One region of the Pannonibacter sp. CBAS1226 genome, then DNA from elsewhere that is predicted to be linked to it. Evidence: predicted binding sites of a transcription regulator. Region 1 holds the regulator's gene; each other region holds the start of a gene.
What was found. The regulator LexA, encoded in region 1, represses DNA repair genes until DNA is damaged. The targets are predictions, from matches to a motif close to TGTTCNNNNTGTGTTCNG.
Positions count from the first base shown of each region.

Region 1 (7,708 bases):
CGCTCACGGGCACTGAGCCGGATCTGGCCAGTATCACGCTGGAAGATCTGCTTGGCCGGCCTCCGGTGCAGCTGCAACTGGAGGCGATCAGGTCCCTGATCGGTGGTCAGACGGTGCTTGTCACCGGCGCCGGCGGCAGCATTGGCTCGGAGATTGTCCGGCAGGTGGTGGCCTGCAACCCGGCGTCGATCATCCTGTTCGATTCAAGCGAATACGCTCTATATGAAATCGATCTTGAAGTCTCCCGCCTCAATCCGGACCTGCCCCGGCAGGCCGTCATCGGCAACGTGCGCGACAGGCGGCGTGTGCATGAGGTGATGCAGGCCTGCAGGCCTGCCGTTGTCTTCCACGCCGCGGCCCTCAAGCATGTGCCGCTGGTGGAGAACAATATTTGTGAAGGTGTGCTGACCAACGTCTTGGGGACCCGCAATGTGGCTGATGCGGCCGTTGCCTGTGGTGCCCGTGCGATGGTGCAGATTTCGACCGACAAGGCCGTGCGGCCCACCAGCATGATGGGCAGGACCAAGCGGATCGCGGAAGCCTATTGCCAGGCACTGGACATCAGCGGCGTCGACACCCGGTTCATCACCGTGCGGTTCGGCAACGTGCTGGGATCCAACGGCTCGGTCGTGCCGCTTTTCAAGCGGCAGATTGCCGCTGGCGGTCCGATCACGGTCACGCACCCGGAAATGACGCGTTATTTCATGACGATCCGGGAGGCGACCGAACTGGTGCTGCAGGCCGCTTCGGCCGAAATCGGACGCGAAGAAACACGCGGGCGCATCTTTGTCCTCGACATGGGCGAGCCCGTGAAGATCCTGACACTGGCAAGAACGATGATTTCCCTGGCGGGACTGCGGCCGGATGAGGACATTGCCATCAAGTTCACCGGCCTGCGTCCGGGGGAAAAGCTTTATGAAGAGCTGTTTGACGCCAACGAGATGACCACCCCTCACGATGCAGAGGGCTTCTTTGTCGCCTCCGCCGGCATCATTCCGCTCGAGCGTTTGACGTGGCATCTGGAGCGCCTCGGCAACAGTGCGGCCGCTGGTGGGGAAGATCAGTGCAAGGCGATGCTGATCGCCGCGCTGGGTGAAGTCGAGGCCGGAAGCCCCGTTCAGGCCGCGATGCCCCGAATGCGTTGAACCGCAAGCTCCGGGTGGCGGCTGCTGTGGTGCGGTTGGGCAATTTCAACGCATGATGCGCCTGCATCGAAAGACCTGAGTGAAGAGACTTTTTTAAAGGGAATTGCCGTTTTGACTGAGGTTGCTCAAAAACTGGCCGGGCGAAACCGCGGCAAGCCGGTGCAGGCGCTCGAATTCCTCTTCGTATCGGTATTTGCAGCGCTTCCGCCTGTCCTGACGGTCGCCCGGGTGTCTCCGCCGTTGTTTCTGGGGCTGGCCGCTGTCTTTCTTGCCGGGCTTGCGTGGTGTTACCGCGGGCAGGCAATGTTTGAGGGCCTGGGCTCGAAGATCCGGTCTCCCTTGCTCCTGGCGGGCCTCGCCTGTACCGCCTTCATGCTGATCTCCGTTACCTGGGCGCCTGTCCCGGTACAGGCGAGGGGGCTGAGTTCGGCATGGGGTTTCCTCTTCTCGGTCCTTGTCTCAGGCCTTTTGTGGCTATGTGTCTGTGCCTTGCCGGTTCCGGTGCTTGACCGTCTTGCAGGACGGATCGGAGCCGCGCTTGCCATCTCTCTGCCGCTGACGGCTGTTCTGATTTTTGTTCATTTCCTGACCGGCGGCGTGCTGAATGCAGAACTTCGCGCCGATCCTGACAACTACGTTCTGAACCGCGCGGCCGTCGCTATCGCCATGTTCCTGCCGTTTGCCGCTCTCGTGGTCTTGAAACAGCGCCGCCGCTTGCCCCTGGCCGGACTGCTGGTGTTTGCAGCTGTGTCATGCTTTCAATCCGACAGCTCGTCGGCGCAGCTCGGCGTGCTTGTCATCCTGCTGCTGACCGTTCCGGCCTTCGTCTGGCCGCGGGCTATCTACAGGGTCGTGACCGGTGGCGCTCTTGTGACCTTTGTCCTGATGCCGCTCATTGTCGGCCATGTGAATGACATGATCCCTCAGGCCGTCCACGAAAAGGTCGGCTATACCTCGCTGACCATACGCGGGCTCATCTGGACGGAATATGCGAATTTGCTGCCCGGGCATGTCTGGCTGGGATATGGGATGGAAGCCTCGAAAGTGGCAGACGAATTGCCCGAAGCTGCCGGATATTCACCTGAGAGAAAATACCTGCTTGGTTTCGGGCACAGCCATAACGCGCCGTTGCAAATCTGGTTCGAACTGGGGCTGGCCGGGGCGGCTCTGTTCGCTGCAGCGCTTGCCCTGTTGTTCCGCCGCGCGGGCCACCTTCAGGGCGCGAGCCTCGCGGCGGCAACCGTCACTCTGGCCGTCACCTACAGTGTCGCGGTTGTGAGTCATGGGGCATGGCAGGGCTGGTGGTTCAGCCTGATGATCCTCACAGCGGTGCCCTTCATGGTGAAAGGGCGGGCTGAAGCAGTCCGGTCTGCTCCGGAGCCTACTGCCGGCTCTCAATCCGCCTGACTCATTGGGAGTTGGACAAATCCTTGCGGCGCAAGAGCCTTTTCAAGGCGTGAGGTGTGAGCATCGAAACTCCTGGCATGAGGCGGCCTTTTCAGGTTTCGGGACCGGGCCTTGCTCCTCCCGCCGTTTTGTCTTCGGCCGGGGTATCCGTCACCAGCCTGCCTTCCTCGGCCTTGTAGATATACTGGCTTGCTACCAGCCAGCCCTTGAGGGGGCGGAGGGGCGGAATGCAGGTGAGGAGGAGCAGCGGCAGCGTTGTGAAGAGGTGGACCCAATAGGGCGCCGTGTAGGCAATTTCCAGCCACATGGCGAAGGCAACGCTCGGAACGCAGGCAAAGCAGATGACGAAGAAGGCCGGGCCATCCGCCGGGTCGGCGAAGCTGTAGTCAAGGCCGCAGACTTCACAGGACGGGGCAAGGGTGAGGAAGCCCTTGAACAGATGCCCTTGACCGCAGCGCGGGCAACGGCCGCGCACGCCGACATGGGCGGGCGACTGGGCTGGCCACTGGCCGGATGTCTCGATGGTCATGAGGGCCTCCTTGTGCTGGCCGGCTTGCGGCAAATCAGGATAATTCCTTACCCGCTAACTGCGGCGCAGACGCGTCCGGAGCAAGATGCGTTTTGACGCAGGGGGCAAGGGGAGGGGAGGGCAGCTATTCCTGTGCCCGGCGGGAACTTGGTCCGGACGCTTCTGCACCGCCCGTATCAAGGCTTTGAGTGGCTGGCGCAACATGCCTGGAGCCCTTCCGATGAAAACGGAGCGGCCGGCCGTGCTCTGGCTGCCTGTTTTCACGCGATTCCGGACGCGAAACCGGTGCCGCCTTTGCCGGAATTGCTCTTGCATGCGTGCAGCCACCGCACGGGCCCGCCCAGTTGCCGGTGACGCAAGTCTGCCGGGTGCGTGCCGCGTGCCGCCATAAACAGAAATGCCGGAAACAGTGTCTCCGGCATTCTTCTAGCGTGTCGATCGGGCGGCAGCGGCTCAATACTGCCGGAACAGGGCAACGAGCTTGCCCTGGATGCGCACGCGGCCGGGGCCGAAGATGCGGGTTTCATAGGCCGGGTTGGCAGCTTCCAGCGCAACGGAAGCGCCCTTCTTGCGCAGGCGCTTGAGCGTTGCTTCCTCGTCGTCCACCAGTGCCACGATGATGTCGCCGCTCTCGGCCGTGTCGGTCTTGCGGATCAGCACCGTGTCGCCATCCAGAATACCGGCCTCGATCATCGAATCACCGCGCACTTCCAACGCATAGTGCTCCCCGCGGCTGATCAACTCGGGCGGCACGGAAATGGAATGGCTGTGGGTCTGGATCGCCTCGATCGGAACACCGGCGGCGATGCGGCCCATGACCGGGATGGAGGTGAAGTGAGGGGCGCTTTCCGCCGCCGGAGCGGATGGAGCGGCGGCCGGGGCAGATGCCTTGCCGAGCGATCCTTCGATCACAGAGGGCGCAAAGCCCTTGCCGCGCGGCGAAGACAGGCCCGGCGTGACCGAATCCGGCAGGCGGACCACTTCCATGGCACGCGCCCTGTTGGGCAGGCGGCGGATGAAGCCGCGCTCCTCCAGCGCCGTGATCAGACGATGAATGCCGGACTTGGACCGGAGGTCCAGTGCGTCCTTCATTTCGTCAAAGGACGGCGGAACCCCGGATTCCTTCAGGCGCTCATGAATGAACATCAGCAGTTCGTGTTGCTTGCGCGTCAGCATGTGAGGTCCCCGTTGGAGGGTCTGGTACAAATCATGAACGTACCTTAGCTGTTCTCACTGTGTTCCACAAGTCTTAAGGTGAGGTTAGCGGGATGTTCCTGTCGCATGCACTCAAGACAACACACCGCCGCTGCGCCTTTTCCCGGCAGAACGGTACCTTGCGTGCAATTGCCTGCGGGCCCGGCTTGACTTCATGCGCCGGTGTCCCGAAAGCTGGCGAAAGAAGAAGACACAGTTCCCGCGCTGCCTGCGCTTCGCAGGCGGCCTCACCCTGCCTTAGGCGGCATTCTGCTCTGGGGCGGCGCCACCGGGACCCCGAAAAGACCGAAGATGAACAAGCCTGTCACCATCACCGCCCATTCCGCCTGTCCGCATGACTGCCCCTCCACCTGCGCGCTGGATGTGGAGGTGACGGCAGAGGGCCGCATCGGCCGCCTGCGCGGGGCGGCGGACAATCCCTACACGGCGGGCGTCATCTGCGCCAAGGTCGCCCGCTATGCCGAACGGCTGTACCATCCGGACCGGCTGGTGACGCCGATGGCCCGCGCGGGTGCCAAGGGGGAAGGGCGGTTCGAGCCCATCTCCTGGGACGAAGCACTGGACCTTATTGCCGCGCGATTCCTGGAGGCGGAGGCGAAGCATGGGCCGGAGACGGTCTGGCCCTATTACTACGCCGGCACCATGGGGCTGGTGCAGCGCGACAGCATCCACCGCCTGCGCCATGCCAAGGGCTATTCGCAGCAGTTTTCCTCGATCTGCACCAATCCGGCCTGGACCGGCTATGTGGCCGGAACCGGGCTTCTGGCCGGGCCGGACCCGCGCGAGATGATGAAGGCCGACCAGATCATCATCTGGGGCACCAATGCGGTCGCGACGCAAGTGAACGTCATGACCCACGCCATCACCGCCCGCAAGACACGTGGTGCGAAGATCATCGTGATTGACGTCTACCGCACCGAAACGATGAAGCAGGCGGATCTCGGAATCGTGCTGAAGCCCGGCAGCGATGCGGCGCTGGCCTGTGCCATCATGCATGTGCTGTTCCGTGACGGCCTGGCCGACCGGGACTATCTTGCCCGTTACACCGACTGCCCGGACGAGCTGGAAGCCCATCTTGCCACCCGCACCCCGGAATGGGCGGAAGGGATCACCGGCGTTCCGGCAGAGGAGATCACGCAGCTTGCCCGGATGATCGGCGAGGTGAAGCGCACCTTCATCCGTCTTGGCTATGGCTTTACCCGCAGCCGCAACGGCGCTGTCTCCATGCATGCGGCGGCCAGCATTGCAGCTGTTGCAGGCTCCTGGCAGTATGAGGGGGGCGGCGCCTTCCACAACAACGGGGCGATCTACAGGCTCGACAAGTCGATGGTCGAGGGCAGTTCCCTGCGCACCGGCACAAGGTTCCTCGACCAGAGCCTCATCGGCCGCGTGCTGACGGGGGACCGTGAGGCGCTGGCCGGCGGCCCGCCGGTGACGGCGCTGCTGATCCAGAACACCAATCCGGTCTCCGTCGCGCCGGAACAGACACTGGTGAAACAGGGCTTTGCCCGCGAGGATCTCTTCACCGTGGTGCATGAGCAGTTCATGACGGACACGGCGCGCTATGCCGACATCGTGCTGCCCGCGACCCAGTTCCTGGAGCATGACGACATCTACCGGGGCGGCGGCCACCAGTACATGCTGTTTGGCCCCAAGCTGACGGAAGCGCCGGGCGAGGCGCGGGAGAACATATTCGTTATCAACGAACTGGCGAAGCGTCTTGATGCAAAGGATCATCCCGGATTCCACATGAGCGCCCGCGAGCACGTGGACTGGATGCTCGTCAATTCCGGCTATGGCACGCTGGCCGAACTGGAGGCCGGGCGCTGGAAGGATCTGCAGCCGGACTTCCGCACCGCCCATTATCTCGATGGCTTCGGCCATGCGGACGGCAAGTATCACTTCAAGGTGGACTGGGGCTTCACCGCTGCGCCCAACCGGCCGGAAGACGGCAAGCCCTTCGGCGCCCACGCCGCCATGCCGCGCCTGCCGGATTACTGGAACGCGGTGGAAAATGCCGACGCGGAGCATCCGTTCCGTCTGGTGACGGCACCCGCCCGCTCCTTCCTCAATTCCAGCTTCACCGAAACGCCGGGCTCCACCAAGAAGGAAGGCGGCCGGCCGGAAGTCTGGATGCGTCCCGATGAAGCCGCTGCTGCGGGGCTGGAGGATGGCGCCCGCGTCATCCTGGGCAACCGGCGCGGCGAGGTACGGCTGCATCTGCGTCATGTGGAGGGGCTGGCGCCCGGCACGGTGGTGTCGGAAGGCATCTGGCCCAACACGGCCTTTGAAAACGGCAATGGCATCAACACGCTGATCGGCGCCGAGCCCATCGCCCCCTATGGCGGCGCCGCCTTCCATGACTGCGCGGTGTGGGTGCGCCCGGCTTCTTGATTCGTGCCCGTTAAGCTCCGGATGGCGTGCGGGCGGCGAAGCTGCTAGTCTTTCCTTGCGGCATGGTGCGCATTGGGGGCTTGAGGCTCGCGGAAGGGAGAGATCCGCGTCCTTGCAACAAAGGCCCACCGGGAGTGGTGCCTGCCGCCTCAGGGGCTTCGGCCTGCGTCCTGTTCCTTCGGGCAGGATGCAGGCTGTCAGAGCCTTGCGGGAGGAGCCAGACATGCCCACGGTGACGTCTCAGCATCAGAGCCGTATCGAGGCGGCGCTTGCCAGCGGGCAGGCGGCGCGCTCGCCCATTGCCGCTTCCTGGGCCCGCTCGGCCCATCTTCATGGCCTTGATCCGGTGAAACGCCGGGTGGAGCCGCGCCTGACGGCGCAGGAACTTGCGCTCGTGCGCGAGCGCATGGGCGGGCTTGTGGCCACCGCCGCGCCCCATCTCGACTGGCTGTTCCAGACCATCGGTGGCCTTGGCGCCTGCGTGGTGCTGGCTGACGCGGAAGGCATCGCGGTGGAACGGCGCGGCAATTCATCCGAGGACCGCGATTTTGCCGCGTCCGGCCTGTGGACCGGCGCCGTGTGGTCCGAGGCGGAAGCCGGCACCAACGGTATCGGCACCTGCCTTGCCGAGGGCAGGGCGGTGACGATCCACCGGGATCAGCATTTCCTTGCCCGCAACATCGGCCTCACCTGCACCTCTGCCCCCGTGCATGACGCCGGAGGCCAGCTGGCGGCGGTGATCGATGTGTCCACGGCCGAGCAGGACATGTCCGCCGCCGTGCTCAGCCTCATCAGCCAGACGGTGCAGAACACGGCGCACAAAGTGGAAGCCGACCTCTTCCATGCCGCCTTCCCGAAGGCCCGTGTGGTGCTGGTGCCGGGCGGCGGCACGCATGGCCTTGCCGCGCTTGTGGCGGTGGATGAGGATGATCTCGTCATTGGCGCAACGCGCGGGGCGCGGGCCCTGCTGGGCCTCACCGCCGATCCTGCCGCAAACCCGCGCCCGCTCGCCGATCTT
Region 1 covers NZ_JBVOUO010000001.1:885,177-892,884, reverse strand. Annotated here, with positions in the region: gene AC0CMF_RS04045 (polysaccharide biosynthesis protein) at 1-1,145, shown strand, start outside; gene AC0CMF_RS04040 (O-antigen ligase family protein) at 1,305-2,552, shown strand; gene AC0CMF_RS04035 (DUF983 domain-containing protein) at 2,644-3,081, opposite strand; gene lexA (transcriptional repressor LexA) at 3,535-4,257, opposite strand; gene AC0CMF_RS04025 (molybdopterin oxidoreductase family protein) at 4,588-6,690, shown strand; gene AC0CMF_RS04020 (helix-turn-helix domain-containing protein) at 6,914-7,708, shown strand, end outside.

Region 2 (7,708 bases), on a different contig from region 1:
CCTTGCGGCCTCTCACCAGAGCCGGGTCGGTGTATTCGCTGGAATGCAGGATCTGCCCGCCGCCTGCCCTGAATTCATCCATGCCCGGATGCACCAGCTCGTTGCGGTCGCTGAAGACGCCGCTGGCGATGGTGACGAAATCATAGCCGGTGCGGCCCTCGCCTGTTTCCACCCACCAGCCGCCGCCATCCCGCCGGGACAGACCGGTGACGCTGGTGTTGAACCGGATCAGCGGCAGCAGCGCCTTCTCTCTGGCATAGCTTTCCAGATAGGCATGCACCTGCGCCCCGGACGGCCACTCCGGATACCCCTCCGGCATGGCAGCATCGGTGTAGCGGTAAAGATCCTTCGGGCTCTGGGTGCGGATGCCCGGATAGGAGCGGTGCGGCGCCCAGACGCCGCCAAGCTCGTGGCTGCGCTCCAGCACGGTCACCGCATGCCCCTGCTCCTGAAAGGCATGCGCGGCGGCAAGCCCGCTCACGCCCGCGCCGATGACGCAGACCTGTTTGCGTTTGGTCATGATCGAAATCTCCTGTCCCGCACGGCGGGCCGGACTGCTCCGGCCGCACCGGACGCCTGATTTTTCTCGTTGGCCGGGGGCCGTCAGATCTTCAGGGTCAGCGGATCGAAGGTCATTTCATCCGGGCGCAGGAAGTGAACCTCTCTCAGGGCTGAGCGGCGCACCACTTCAGCCGGATCACCCACATTGTGCAGATTGTCGAAGAGCTCGCGCAGGCGCCGGGCAGGCGACACCCAGAAGATGGCGCGGGTGGGCTTGTCGGTGAGATTGTAATAGCCGTGCGGAATGCCCATCGGCATGCGCACCACATCGCCCGCATTGGCAACATGGTGCTCGCCGCCCAGATAAAGATCCAGACGGCCTTCCAGCACATAGATGAATTCATCCTGCGTCGGATGGACATGCGGCGGCACGAAGGTGCCGGGCGGGTCCAGCGTTTCAAAGGAGAAACAGGCCTCGCCCTCGGATTTCATCCAGTAGGTATGGCCGAGAATGCTCCACTCCACCTCATCAAGGCCGGTTCCGGCGCGGGTGATGCCGGGTTCCGTGTTCACCTGAACCATGTTCGCAATGGCGGTCTTCATGCTGGTTCTCTCCGTCCTCGCCCGTTGCGGGCGCGCTGTTCTCCTCAGGGCCGGGTGGCACTTGTAACGAGGTCCTGCCCCGTGCCTGTCTCCGGCCTGCCCCTACGAGACGCGCTTCTGCCCCTCCCGTCTATCCGCTGGGCGAAAGGCTTCATGCGCTGCGCGAAAAACCGCCGGTTACCGCTTTCCTTCGCCGGCTGTCCGGTGTTAGCATTTATACTGACTGGTCCAGCAATGAGCGAAAAAGCCGAGGGGACGGGCCAGAGAACGCTGGTGCAAACCATGCAGATGCAAGCGATCCAGATGCCACTTTCCGGCCACGCCCGGGTGGCGACGCAGGACGTGGACCAGGCAGCGGAGGAGGTCGGGCGGATTTTCTGCTCCCATCGCCTGCGTCCGCGCGATCATGGACGTGACTTCTTCGCCTGCCACAACAGCCGCGCCTTTTCCGGCGGCTCCATCAACTATGTTGCCTATGGCGGCGAGGTGGAGATTGATCCGGGCTGTCTGGAGCGGTTCTTTCTGGTGCAGATTCCGCTGACCAGTGGTGCGGAAGTGTGCATCGGCAGCCAGATGGTCACAACCGGGGCCGCACGCGCGGCCTCCGTTCTCTCCCCCACCCGGCCAAGCCTGATGCGCTGGAAGGCCAGCTGCGGGCAGGTGATCCTCAAGCTGGAGCGGCAGGCGGTGGAGGACATGTTCGCCGCGCTGACGGGGAGCGAGGCACAGGAAATCGTCTTTGATCCGCAGTTGCGGCTCGACAGCGAGCCGGGGCGGACGCTGGGGGCGCAGATCCTTGCGCTGGCCCGGCTGGCTGACCAGATCCCCCGCGGCGATCCGGCCGGAGCAGAGGCGCTGAACAGGCTGGGCTGGTCCACCACCCATGCGCTGCTGTGGACCCATGCAGGCACGGCGCGGGACAGGCTTTGCGCCACGCCTCAGGACATCGCGGGCGCCGGGCACAAGGTGTCGCGGGCGCTCGACTACATCGATGCCCATCTGGCAGACCCCATCGACTTCTCTGAGCTGGCCAGCGCCTGCGGCTACAGCCTGCGCGCCTTGCAGCTCGCCTTTCAGGCCGAGCGGGGCCAGACGATATCGCAGGCGCTTCAGGAGCGGCGGCTCAGCATGCTGCGCCAGCACCTGATGGCCGCGCGCGGCCGCAGGGATGGAACGGCCAATATCACCACGCTGATGCAGGCCTGCGGGCTGCAGCATGCCGGTCGGGCCGCCGGTGCCTACCGGGACCTGTTCGGCGAGACACCCGCTGAAACCCTGCGGGCACTGCGCAAAAGCACCAGCTGAAAAGCTGCGCCAGCAGCGAGAAACCCGTGCAAGTGAGCGCCGCCGTCACTCCCCGGTGCCGGACGTTTCGTCCTGTGTCTCATCAGGGGCCTCGTCCCACATGCGGCCCAGATCCTCGGCATATTCGGTGCAGACGACAATCGCCTTGTCGCCCGGGTAGTAGAAGGCATTGGCCTCACCGCACTCCTCGATCCGCACCTGCACCGTCACAGGCAGGCTGAAAAGCGCGTTGAGATCCTTGATTTCCGACGCAACCAGCGAGCGGGCCGGCTCGCCGCCCTTTCCCGGCACGAGCACCAGCTTGCCTTTCTTCCCGGATTTCTTCTCGATGGCATCAAGCGCCTTGCCCCAGGAGGAAGCCATCAGCTCCCATTCATCGGGACAGTCTTCCATCCGCTCCTCGGGCAATTCCAGCTCCCGTGCCACTTCGGCGCGCTCATCCGGATTGGCGCCGTAGAAGTGGCAGACAAGCATGTAGTAGCGCTGTAGGTCCGTTCCGTGCTGGCCGTGATAGACCGGTCCATCGCCTTCCCGCTCTGCCTCGTCATGGGCCAGACTGTAGGCATAGGCCGTATCATAGACGATCGTGACCGCCGCATCCTCTTCCCACAGCTGATGGATCAGCAGCGTGGCCAGAGCGTCAGCCGCATCTTCCTCCCGCCCCAGAACCGGCAGCTTCAGCACATCCACAAGGGCATGGCCGAATTCGTGGTAAAGCGTTGAAATGATGTTGGACTGGATGAAGCTATCGCGCGCCTCATCTCCGCGTGCCGCAGCCAAGCCGAGAGCAAAGGCGAGCGCAAATGCAATGAGCCTCATTCGAGCGTAGAACTCCGGCGTTGAGCTGGTGCCACATTCCCGTCAATCACATATCCGCTTCCCGGCAGGGCCACAGCAGCCTGACGGCACCGGGCACCTGGGGCGCGCAGAAACATCCCGGTCAGCCGTGCAGCCGTGCCGCAAGGGTTGGCGGCACGCGCAGCGCGGCAACGGCCATGCGGGCAGCGGCGCGGCGAAGTCCCGTCCGCGCCTCCCCGCCCGGCATCCCGGCAATGGCGCTGCTGCGCAGAAGGCGGATGCGGCTGCGGCCGATACGGCGGACCAGATCGAAATCCGCCATCCCGGCCAGATCCCGGTGACCGCCCAACTCCTCGTAGAACCTGCGCGAAATCAGCAGCCCCTGATCCGCATTCGGCATCGCCAGCATCCGGCTCCGCAGCATCGCGCCAAACTCGGACAGACGCGCTCCGAAGCCGAAGGCATCCAGCCTCAGCCGGAAAGCAGCTGCGCAGCGGTTGGCCTGACCTGAGCGCTCCACCCGCTCGATAAACGTCTGCACATCCTGATGCCAGCCATGCTCCAGCACGGTCGAGGCGTTGAGGAACAACAGCCAGGGCGACTTTCGCGCCAGCCTTGCCCCATGAGCAAAACGGGCCCCCTCGCCCCTTGCCAGCACCTCGAATTCGCACCCGGCCGCATCTGCCACCTTGTGTGTGGCATCGCAGGAACCTGCATCCACAACCAGTACTTCACGGATGAGCCCATCGGCAGCGCCCGGCACAAGCGCCGTCAGCGCATGCGCCAGCTGGGCTTCATTGTCATGAGTGGCAAGGACAACACTGATCATGAAACGGGTTGTAGCGCCTTTTCGGGGGTCTGGCGAGAGAGGCCTTGCCCGGCTTGCATTTTCAGCTAATGTTCCGCTTATGTTCTCATTAGAGAGTCGCTGAAGCATGGCACGGATTGATCAGACGGAACAGGACACCCGGGAAGCTGCCATGGCCTCATTGCGCCTTGATGAGGATCTGCGGCGCGGCCGCGGGGCCGCGCTCAACATGCCCGGCCGCTTCGAGCGCCAGCAGCGCGAAGGCTTTGACGATGGCTGGGAGACGCCGGACGATCTGCCGCCGCTGAAGACCACGGTGCAGGAAGAGAAGGCCCGCACCATCATCACGCGCAATTCGTCGCCCGATCTTTCCTTTGACCGTTCGATCAACCCCTACCGGGGCTGTGAGCATGGCTGCATCTATTGCTTTGCCCGGCCGAGCCACGCCTTCATGGGCCTCTCCCCCGGCCTCGACTTCGAGACACGGCTCTTTGCCAAGCCCAATGCTGCGGAACTGCTGGAGCGGGAACTGGCGCGTCCCGGCTATCAGGTGCGCACCATCGCCATCGGCACCAACACGGACCCCTACCAGCCCATCGAGCGGCGCTACAAGCTGATGCGGGAGATCCTGACTGTGCTGGAGACCTACAATCACCCGGTCGCCATCGTCACCAAGTCGGCGCTGGTGCTGCGCGATGCGGACATCCTGTCGCGCATGGCGGAGAAGGGTCTGGCCAAGGTGGCGCTGTCCATCACCTCGCTCGACAAGGACCTGGTGCGCACGCTGGAGCCCCGCGCCAGCGCCCCGCACCGGCGTCTTGCGGCACTTAAGGGTCTGGCGGAAGCCGGTATTCCCGCTTCCGTGATGATGGCGCCGGTGATCCCGGCCCTCACGGACAGCGAGATCGAGGCGCTGCTGGAAGCCGCCGCAGAGCATGGCGCCACCGAGGCCGGTTACATTCTGCTGCGCCTGCCGCTGGAAGTGTCCGAACTGTTCCGCGACTGGCTGTTGCGCAACCGGCCGGACCGCTACCGCCATGTGATGAACATCCTGCGCTCCATGCGCGGCGGCAAGGACTATGACGCCGAATGGGGCCAGCGGATGCGCGGGCTCGGCCCCTATGCTCAGCAGATCGGCCAGCGCTTCAGCCTTGCCTGCAAGCGGCTGGGGCTGAACCAGCGGCGCAAGAAGCTGAACACGGAGCTTTTCACCCCGCCGCAGGTGGGTGGCGTGCAGCTCTCCCTGTTCTGATCTGCTACGGGACAGGTCCTTGCTCTTGCATTGCCGCCGGGAATCATCACGATCCGCTCCATGAGCAAGGCCCCATCCCTTTTTGATCTGCGATTCGGCGACACGCTGGACGCCGCACTTGAAGCCGGACATGCCTCAGGCCTCGGCGGCGCACTTTGCGGCGTGGACGAAGCCGGGCGCGGACCGTGGGCCGGACCGGTCGTCACCGCTGCCGTGATCCTCGACTACTCAAACCTGCCGGTGGGCCTGAACGATTCCAAGAAGCTCACCGAGAGCCGGCGCAATGCCCTCTATGACGAAATCTGTGCCACGGCTTTCGTCAGCGTTGCCAGCAGTTCGGCCGCCACAATCGACCGGATGAACATCCGTGCCGCAACGCTGGACGCCATGCGCCGGGCCGTGGCTGGCCTCTCCCGGAAAGCTGGCTATGTCCTGGTGGATGGCCGTGATGTGCCGCCGGGGCTCGGAGTGGACGGGCAGGCGCTGATCAAGGGCGACGGGCGGTGCCTTGCCATTGCTGCTGCGTCCATCGTTGCCAAGGTCACCCGTGACCGGATGATGGAACGGGCAGACAGCCTTTTTCCCGGCTATGGCTTTGCCGTTCACAAGGGCTATGGCGTGCCCGCCCATGCCGCCGCCCTGACGGCGCTCGGCCCCTGCCCCCTGCACCGCATGTCATTCCGGCCCGTGGCCGCAGCCGTGCGGGACTGAGCTTCACTTTACCCAACAAAAAAGCGGCCCGCAGGGGCCGCTTTCATGAGATCAGTGATCCGGCAGGCTTCAGTTGAGGCCAGCCTTGACCTGCTCGATGCTCTTGGCCGTCAGGCCCTCGGCAACGGAACCCGTCACCTTGGCCACCAGCATGCTTTCAGCAGCGGCGACCGCCAGATCAGCAGCCTTTGCCTTCACTTCCGCGATGGCATGGGCTTCGGCCTGGGCAATCTTGTCTTCGGCAGACTTGGTGCGCCGGGCAATCAGCTCTTCCAGAGACCGGGTGGTCTCCAGCGTCAGCTGCTCTGCCTCTGCACGGGCCTCAGCCACGATTGCTTCAGCTTCCGCTTCCGCCTCATGACGGCGGCGCTGATAGTCGGCCAGAAGCGCCTGAGCTTCTTCACGAAGCTTGCGGGCTTCTTCCAGATCCGTGCGGATCTTGGTCGCGCGGCTGTCAAGCGCTGCCGTGATCTTGGCCGGAACACCGAGCCAGGCGATCAGGACAAAGAACAGGATCAGGCCGACCAGTGCCCAGAATGATGCATCCATGACCGGTCTCCTTACTTCGCCGCAGACTGAACGGCAGCGTCTGCTTCAGCCTTGGCCGGAGCCACACCGATCAGAGCTTCCACCAGGGCGGAAGATGTCTCGCTGGCGATTTCACCAACCTGGGCCAGAGCCTTGTCCTTGATGGACGAGATATGCGCATCGGCCTCTGCCAGCTTGGCCGCAAGGCCCTGCTCGGCGGTGACGCGGCGTGCATCCGTTTCAGCCTTGAGCTTTTCACGGGTGTCCTGTGCAATGCCGCGTGCACGGGCACGGGCTTCGGACAGGGCCTGCTCGTAAGCGGCAATGGCTTCGTCGGTCTCCCGCTTCAGGCGCTCGGCTTCCGACAGGTCGCCCGCGATGCGGTCGTGACGGTCCTCGAGAATGCCAGCGATACGCGGCAGAGCCACGTTCTTCATGATCCAGTAGAAGACCAGGAAGGTGACGAACAGCCAGAACAGCTGCGAGACAAAATGGGTCGGGTCGAACGGCGGGAAACCTGCCCCGTGTTCTGATGCCGGAACGTCCAGGATAACCTGCCCGTCCACAGTAGTATGGGTTTCGCCTGCCATTATCGCCTCCGGATACCGGGAAGGCGGCGCAGGTGCGCCGCCCCCGGTCTCATTCGTTCCAATACGCCGTTAGGGACGATTAGACGGCGAACAGGAGCAGAAGGGCGATCAGCAGCGAGAAGATGCCCAGAGCTTCGGTCACGGCGAAGCCGAACACCAGACGGCCGAACTGGCCATCAGCAGCGGACGGGTTGCGCAGAGCGCCCGACAGGAAGTTGGAGAAGATGTTACCCAGAGCCAGGGCGACGAGGCCCATGCCGAGAGCGGCGATACCAGCGCCAATGAACTTTGCTGCTTCTGCTTCCATGACACGTGCTCCTAATTGACGTTTGTCAGCGTTGTCAGGCGGCCTTTGCGGCCACATGAGTTGGTGAGTTTAGTGAGACGGATGAAGGGCGTCGTTGAGGTACATGCAGGTCAGCAGCGTGAACACATACGCCTGCAGGAACGCAACGAGGAACTCCAGTGCCGTCAGCGCCACCGTCATCCCGAGCGGGAGGACGGCCCCGAACATGCCAGCTGCACCCATGGCGCTCATGCTGACAACGAACCCGGCGAACACCTTGAGGGTGATATGGCCCGCCAGCATGTTCGCGAAAAGACGAACCGAGA
Region 2 covers NZ_JBVOUO010000002.1:26,280-33,987, reverse strand. Annotated here, with positions in the region: gene AC0CMF_RS07200 (flavin-containing monooxygenase) at 1-520, opposite strand, end outside; gene AC0CMF_RS07195 (cupin domain-containing protein) at 604-1,104, opposite strand; gene AC0CMF_RS07190 (AraC family transcriptional regulator) at 1,387-2,409, shown strand; gene AC0CMF_RS07185 (DUF4344 domain-containing metallopeptidase) at 2,455-3,228, opposite strand; gene AC0CMF_RS07180 (glycosyltransferase) at 3,350-4,036, opposite strand; gene AC0CMF_RS07175 (PA0069 family radical SAM protein) at 4,143-5,267, shown strand; gene AC0CMF_RS07170 (ribonuclease HII) at 5,328-5,978, shown strand; gene AC0CMF_RS07165 (F0F1 ATP synthase subunit B family protein) at 6,048-6,527, opposite strand; gene AC0CMF_RS07160 (F0F1 ATP synthase subunit B) at 6,539-7,096, opposite strand; gene AC0CMF_RS07155 (F0F1 ATP synthase subunit C) at 7,176-7,403, opposite strand; gene AC0CMF_RS07150 (F0F1 ATP synthase subunit A) at 7,473-7,708, opposite strand, start outside.
Region 2: the regulator LexA is predicted to act here: its motif matches at 4,106-4,123, upstream of AC0CMF_RS07175 (PA0069 family radical SAM protein).

Region 3 (7,708 bases), on a different contig from region 1:
GCGGCCCGTCATACTGACGTTGATGCCCTGCGTCAGTTCCACCAGCTGTTCGCGGCTCAGGACACGGCCATGGCGTTCGCACAGCACCTGTAACAGATCAAACTCGGCCGGCGTCAGGCTGACCAGCGCGCCCTTGGGGTTGAACAGATGGCGCGTCTCGCAGTCAAGCACCCAGCCATCAAAGCCCAGCTTCTTGCCGGAGACAGCCGGCGTCGCCGCCCCCATTTCGACACGCCGGAACATGGCCCGGATGCGGGCGATCAGTTCACGCGGATTGAACGGTTTGGGCAGATAATCATCCGCCCCAACCTCCAGACCGATCACACGGTCAAAGTCATCGGCCTTGGCCGAAACGATGATGATCGGAATACTGCTGGTGCCTCTCAGGCGGCGGCAGATGCTCAGGCCATCCTCGCCGGGCAGCATGAGGTCCAGCACGACGAGATCGATCCGCGCGCTGTGCAGCACACGCTCCATCTCGCCCGCATGGCGCGCGAGGCTCACCTTCCAGCCCTGACTCGTCAGATGCTGGTCAATCAGTTCGCCGATTTCGGGGTCGTCCTCGACAACGAGGATATGTTCAGTCTGTTTCATGAGCCGCAATATGACTCAACTGCGCCGCATTTCAATTATTTTTCGTCGGTTATTTCTCTTGATTTCAGTAGTTTCTTTAGAAAAATAAAGAAAAGAACGAGAAATAATTCATTAATTTCGCATTAACCTTTGCCATTCACTGTTCATTATATTGCAAGCAAAAGGAAAGGCTGCAATCATGATGTCCATTGGTGCATCGGGCATTCAGTCTCCCCAGCAGTATTTTCAGTCCAAGCTGACGGAGCAGGTAAGTTCCGGAGAAATCACGTCCAGCGACATGGACGCAATGCTTTCCGCGTTGGAAGCAATTGACAGCGAAATGGGGCCTGGCGGCTCCGCGCCATCAGCTCCGCCCAGCCAGGAAGAGATGCAGGCAAAGCTTGAGAGCCTGCTGTCTGAACAGGTGGAAGCCGGCACGCTGACACAGGACCAGGCGGACGAACTGGCGTCCCTGTTCGAAAGCGGTGAAATGGCCCCTCCCCCGCCTCCGGGCGGCAGCGGCGGCATGCCGCCCATGACCGAAGATGATGACACCACTGAGGACATTCTGGCGAAACTGCTGGAAGAACTTCAGACAAAGACCGGCTATTCAGCGTCCGGAACAAACACGGTAGCGTCTTCCACATCCCTTATCGTCGACTATACCGCCTGAAACTCAGCATGCGGCGTCAATAACAGGGGCAGGGTTAGGCCAGCGCATGACAGGGCGCTGGCCTTTTTTCTGCTGATCCGGCGTACGGCGCCTGATCCACGACAAGGCGCGATTCGTCGGCATCGAAAAACTTGGCGTCAATGCCGCTCGACGAAACTGTCGATCACCCGCTTCTCGCCGGCCTTCTCGAAGTCGATGGTCAGCTTGTTGCCCTCGATGGCCCGGATCGCGCCATAGCCGAACTTGATGTGGAACACCCGTTCGCCAATCTCGAACTCCGAGGGCTTGTCCGCCACGGAGCGGGCCACCAGTTCGCCCTCGATGGTCAGCGGCCCTTGCGCCCGGCTGCGGGCAGAGCGCATGTCGCCACGCCGCCCGTAATCCTCGCCGCCCGCCCGCGCCTTCTGCGCCCGCTGCCAGCCCGGCGTCGAATAGGTGTTCTGGAAGGCATCGCGGCTGTCGAAGCGTGACACGCCGTAGCTGTTGCCGCCGCCATAGCCGCCGCCGCTGTAGCCGCCATAGCGGCTGGAGCTTTCGACCACCTCCACATGATCCTCCGGCAGCTCATCGAGAAACCGCGAGGGAATGCTCGACTGCCAGGAGCCATGAATGCGTCGGTTGGAGGCAAACCAGATCTTCGCCCGCTGCCGTGCCCGGGTGATTCCCACATAGGCAAGCCGCCGCTCCTCTTCCAGCCCGGCCCGGCCGCCGTCGTCCAGCGCCCGCTGATGCGGAAAGAGGCCCTCTTCCCAGCCCGGCAGGAACACCGTGTCGAACTCCAGCCCCTTGGCCGAATGCAGCGTCATGATGGAGACGGCATCGGCCGCCTCGGCCGAATCCCGGTCCATGACGAGGGCGATATGCTCGAGGAACCCCGGCAGGGATTCGAACTCTTCCATGGAACGGGTGAGTTCCTTGAGGTTGTCGAGCCGGCCCGGCGCCTCGGCGGACTTGTCCTGCCGCCACATGGCCGTGTAGCCGCTCTCGTCCAGAATGATTTCCGCCAGTTCCGAATGCTTGACGCGGGTGAGCTGCGCCCGCCAGCGGTCGAGATCCGCCAGCAGATCCGTGAGCGCCTTGCGTGCCTTGGGCTTGATTTCCTCGGTACGGCACAGCTGCGTTGCCGCTTCGATCAGCGGAATGCGCTGCGCCCGGGCCAGTTCATGCACGATCTTCAGCGTCGCCTCGCCAAGGCCGCGCTTCGGCGTATTGACGATGCGCTCGAATGCCAGATCATCGGCCGGCTGCACGACGCAACGGAAGTAGGCCATGGCATCACGGATTTCGAGCCGCTCATAGAAGCGCGGGCCGCCGATGACCCGGTAGTTCAGCCCCAGCGTGATGAAACGGTCTTCAAATTCGCGCATCTGGAAGGACGCGCGCACCAGAATGGCGATCTGGTTGAGCGAATGCCCCTTGCCCTGCAGCGCCTCGATTTCATCGCCGATGGAGCGGGCTTCTTCCTCCGAATCCCAGGCGGAAGCGACCGTTACGGCTTCGGCTTCCGGGTCCTTGTCGTCGGTGAAGAGCGTCTTGCCAAGCCGTCCCTCGTTGTGGGCGATCAGATGCGAGGCCGCACCGAGAATATGCGCCGTGGAGCGGTAGTTCCGCTCCAGCCGGATGACGAGCGCGCCGGGAAAATCGTGCTCGAAGCGCAGGATGTTGTCCACCTCCGCCCCGCGCCAGCCATAGATCGACTGGTCGTCGTCACCCACGCAGCAGATATTGGCATTGCCCTGCGCCAGCAGCCGCAGCCACAGATACTGGGCGACGTTGGTGTCCTGATACTCATCCACCAGCATGTAGCGGAAGCGGCGCTGAAAATCCTTCAGCACATCCGGCTGGGTCTTGAACAGGGTGATGCAGTGGAGCAGCAGATCGCCGAAGTCCGCCGCATTGAGCACGGACAGCCGGTCCTGATACTCCTCGTAAAGCTTGCGCCCCTTGCCATTGCCGAAGGAGCGTGCCTCGCCTTCCGGAATGTCCTTCGGCGTCAGGCCACGGTTCTTCCAGCTGTCCACCTGTGCGGCAAACATGCGCGCCGTCCAGCGCTTTTCATCCAGCCCCTCGGCCTGGATCACCTGTTTCATCAGGCGCAGCTGATCGTCGGTGTCGAGGATGGTGAAGCTGCTCTTGAGGCCCACCAGCTCCGCGTGGCGGCGCAGGATCTTCACGCAGATGGAGTGGAACGTGCCGAGCCACGCCATGCCCTCCACGCCTTCGCCCACGTAACGGGCGATGCGCTCCTTCATCTCGCGCGCCGCCTTGTTGGTGAAGGTCACCGCAAGGATCTGCGAGGGATAGGCCCGGCCGCTCGCCAGAATATGCGCGATACGGGTTGTCAGAACCCGGGTCTTGCCGGTGCCAGCTCCTGCCAGCACCAGAACCGGCCCGTCGGCGCTTTCCACCGCCAGCCGCTGTTCCGGGTTGAGGCCTTCGAAATACTCCGGCGCCCCGCCCTGCTGGCCAGCCCCCTGCCGCGCCGCCAGAGCCCGCGCCGCAATGCCGCCGCCCTGCGGCCTGTGGGCCGCAACAGGCGCAGATCCCGGCCCAAACCCGGCATCATACTCAGCGTCAATATCGCTCCAGTCGTCGGAAAAACCGGGAGGCACAGTCATTCATCCAGCCAGGGTTCGGGTGCATTTCATGGAGAACAATATAGCAACAATCACGGCAAGAGCGAGGCTTTGAGGGGAATATAATGGGGGAAAGGGTGCCTCATCAGAGGCCCGCTCAAACCTGTCGCCCTTCCAAGGCCGCCGAAATGCTGGGCCGTCTCACGCTTGGATTGCAACGAATCTTATCGAGACGCTGCAGTCTTGCGTAGCCGGAATCAAGGCGGCAGAGGAACGTTCTGTTCCTCAAAAGTCATAAAAGCCTGCTGCATCAGAGATTTGGTCACCTAGCAATCAAAAGGTTGCAAAAATTATGTATCACAATTAAATTCTGATAACTTTACGGAAGATTGGCACTCTACCGGCATGGAGGAAGCCCATGCAAAAATTCAGAGCCTTTCGGATGGCCATTTGTCTTGCTATGGCTCTCGCAACAGTGCCAACAGGTGTTCTGCATGCGCAGGAACAGACTGGCGTCGTCCTAAATCGACTGCTAGCCGATACTCGCGATACACTGATCCGGGTGAAGCGTGACACCGACGGCACACTGAAGCTGAAACAAGCAACCTTGCAGTTGCAAACCAGCCTGCAAAGTGAAGCAAGTGGCAAGATCAAGCTCGTCGTCGTATCTTTCGGCAGTTCTGTTGCCAGCGAGGCTGTACAGACCCTGAAGCTGGTGCTTGCACCACCCGGCGATGGCGACACCACGAAGGTGTCCTCAACCTCTGACGGCCTCGCTGAGGCAATTCTCGCCGGCTACACCGCAAGCCTTGGTGCGCGCAACGCCACGCCGCCCCTGCACCTGAAAGAACTGCAAACCAAGGTAAAATTCGTCGTCAAGGCAGAGGCTGGCGCAAGCGGTGGCCTAGTGTTCTTACCCGTTACTGTCGATCTGGCGGGCAAAGTTGCCTCCAGTAACATTCAGGAGATCGATCTGGTCTTCTGCGTTGATCGCTGCTGAGCAAAGGAACCGCATCGACAGGCCTGCACTGACGGTAACGGGCAACAACCGCAGCACGCATGGAGGGCAACCATGAATGTTACCACCAGTTTGAAGCCGAACTGCGACCATTGTGCAAAGACTGACCTGCGGCACCGGTTCGCTCTAGCCGCAGCCTTCTTCCTGACACTCGCATTTTTCTGCCAACCTGTAGCAGTGAAGGCCCAGCCAGCCTGTGGCACAGAACTAGGATTAGACTTCGGCCATCCGCAACTGGGCCAAAGTGAATGGCGGGATCTTGCCCATGCCTTGCTGAGAGTGGAGAACGGCACCAGTAATGGCACAGGCCATGGCACAGCCTTCCTAATCGACAATAAACGTGGAATTTACCTCACTGCCGCCCATGTAGTCGAGGTGATTGAAGCCGGAGAGATGTCAGCCAACGGCCGTGCCCCGCTTGCCGGGCGCAATCCTATGCTGGCCAGAGACCCGCTGCCGCTCCGTGTCCTTGCCAAAGTCATGACAGAAGCACCGCAGGGTCAACTTCACCCCTTGCATGAGGACTTTGCAGTTCTGCAACTCATCGATCCGACACCAGTTACTAGCATCACGCCGTTCGAACTGGCATTCGAGCGGCCGGGCCGCAGCACTGGTTTCAGATTCTACGGCTATGGCCTGTCGAATTCGCAGGACTTGACACCACGAGCTTCTGCTGTGCCACAAAATTTCGATCCCCATTCGCCAGCTCCCTTGTACCGGCTCGCTGGTGAAGTGCGCGAAGGCGATAGTGGAGCTCCGGTCTTTGATGACAAAGGTATCGTCTACGGCATTGTCATGGGAGCGCAAGGACACAACTTCGCGCTGTTCCATCCTCTGCAGCTCTATCTCGAGCATCTGTTCGCCCTGCAGCCGCCCCCCGGCGATGACAGGCTCGATACGACCGCCTTCGCCGAGCAAAGCTTGGAGCAGCGCCGCAGCAGCCTGACCCTAATGCTCGACGCACGCCCACGCTCCAATCGCATCACTAACATAGCTCTGGTAAACTTCATCGCTGAACTGGATCGCACGGGCAGGCTGCTGGAGATCCCGGCGGAACTAATTGACTGTCCGCTCTACTATGCAGTCAGCGAAAGAATGATCACCCAGCACGCATTGCCGCTACTGAATCATCGCGTCCGCATCAAATACACCAACCTGTCCCCGGCGATGACTGTGCAACAAGCACTACGTCAGGCACAGATCCTGGAGCAGAGTGGAGAGATAGCCGAAGCATCAGCCTATTTTACCGTAGCCGCTGAAGCCGCTAGCGCCCAGGTGGCTGCGATCGCCAGCAGGCCAACCGGACAGAAGGCGCTTTTCGCATCGATCGGCCGTGCCAAAGCATCCACAGATTCAACCACCGGCTGGCTGGCCTCCGACGGAGCGGGCACACCGGTTGAGTACTTAACGCTGCTGGAAGACACTATGTCTAGCCTCAATGTACCCGCCGGAACGCCAAACCTGGCAATTGCCCAACTAGATTCACGTCGGCTGACTGGATATGGTTCCGACAGCTTTGCAGTCAGTCTCCACGACTATTCACTGGCGTTGGCTGGTCAAGCGCGCATGGCGCAACAACTGCAACTGAACGAGTTCGACAGCACCGCTTCGGCGGCTTTACGGGCCGCGACACTGTCAGCGGCAGTGGCGCATAATCCAAACTGGCAAACCCGTGCCCTCGACACGCTGGCCACAAATGCTCTCACCTTTGACCAGCCAGACCTTGCCAGCCGCGCCTTCGCAGAGTTATGGGCACGCGGCATCAAGAACAAGGCCGTGCAGCAAGGCTTCGAAAACAGTACCGCACTAGCGCCTGCATCGCCCAACCGGTCTCTGACCATCCGGCAGGCCACAGGATTGAGGCCTATCGACATGCTTGGCCTGTCGAGTGGCCGGGTAGCACTGGAACGGCCGGGTGGAAGCTGAAGAAATAGCAGGCCAACCAGCTAAGCCGCAGGTCCATCACTTTCGAGCAAAATTTGACACAGAAGGGCCGACGCAGCTCCGCCCCAGAGAACAGAACTGGATGGCACGTGGAGTAAATGCCGCTGGCGCGAAGCTTGGGCCTTCGATGATCTCACTCACCCGCCAACCAGATCGAACCAGCCGTCTTCCGTGATCACCTCGATGCCCAGATCCTGGGCCGTCTTGAGCTTGGAGCCGGCGCCGGGGCCAGCCACCACGAGATCGGTCTTTTTCGAGACAGAGCCGGCCACCTTGGCGCCCAGCCGTTCGGCCATGGCTTTTGCCTCGTCGCGGGTCATGCGCTCCAAGGAGCCGGTGAAGACGACGGTCTTGCCTGCAACCGGCGAGCCTTCGGCGCTGATCTTCTCGGCGTCCTGCGGTGTCACTTCGGCCAGAAGCGCGGCAAGGGCCTCCCGGTTATGGTCTTCCCCGAAGAACTGCACCACCGCCTCGGCCACGGTTTCGCCGATGCCGTCGATGGCATTGAGCTCTGCCCAGGCCTCGCTGCTGCGGTCTTGCGCGGCTTCCATGGCTGCGGAGAAGGCTGAGAAGGAGCCATAGGCGCGGGCGAGAAGCTTGGCGTTGCCCTCCCCCACGTGGCGGATGCCGAGGGCAAAGATGAAGCGGTTGAGATCAATGCGGCGGCGGGCGTTGATGGCCTCGAACAGATTCTTCGCAGAAACGGCACCCCAGCCTTCACGGTTGCGCAGCTTGGTCAGCGCCAGCTTGTCACGCGCTTCCAGCGTGAAGATCTCCGCCGGACTGCGCACCAGCCCCTCGGCAAAGAAGGCGTCGACCTGCTTGTCGCCAAGGCCCTCGATGTCGAAGGCGTTGCGCGAGACGAAGTGCTTCAGCTTTTCGGAAGCCTGCGCCGGGCAGACGAGGCCACCAGTGCAGCGGCGC
Region 3 covers NZ_JBVOUO010000003.1:396,080-403,787, reverse strand. Annotated here, with positions in the region: gene AC0CMF_RS12025 (response regulator) at 1-594, opposite strand, end outside; gene AC0CMF_RS12020 (hypothetical protein) at 773-1,246, shown strand; gene AC0CMF_RS12015 (ATP-dependent helicase) at 1,384-3,864, opposite strand; gene AC0CMF_RS12010 (trypco2 family protein) at 4,241-4,822, shown strand; gene AC0CMF_RS12005 (S1 family peptidase) at 4,895-6,766, shown strand; gene ligA (NAD-dependent DNA ligase LigA) at 6,922-7,708, opposite strand, start outside.
Region 3: the regulator LexA is predicted to act here: its motif matches at 3,896-3,913, upstream of AC0CMF_RS12015 (ATP-dependent helicase).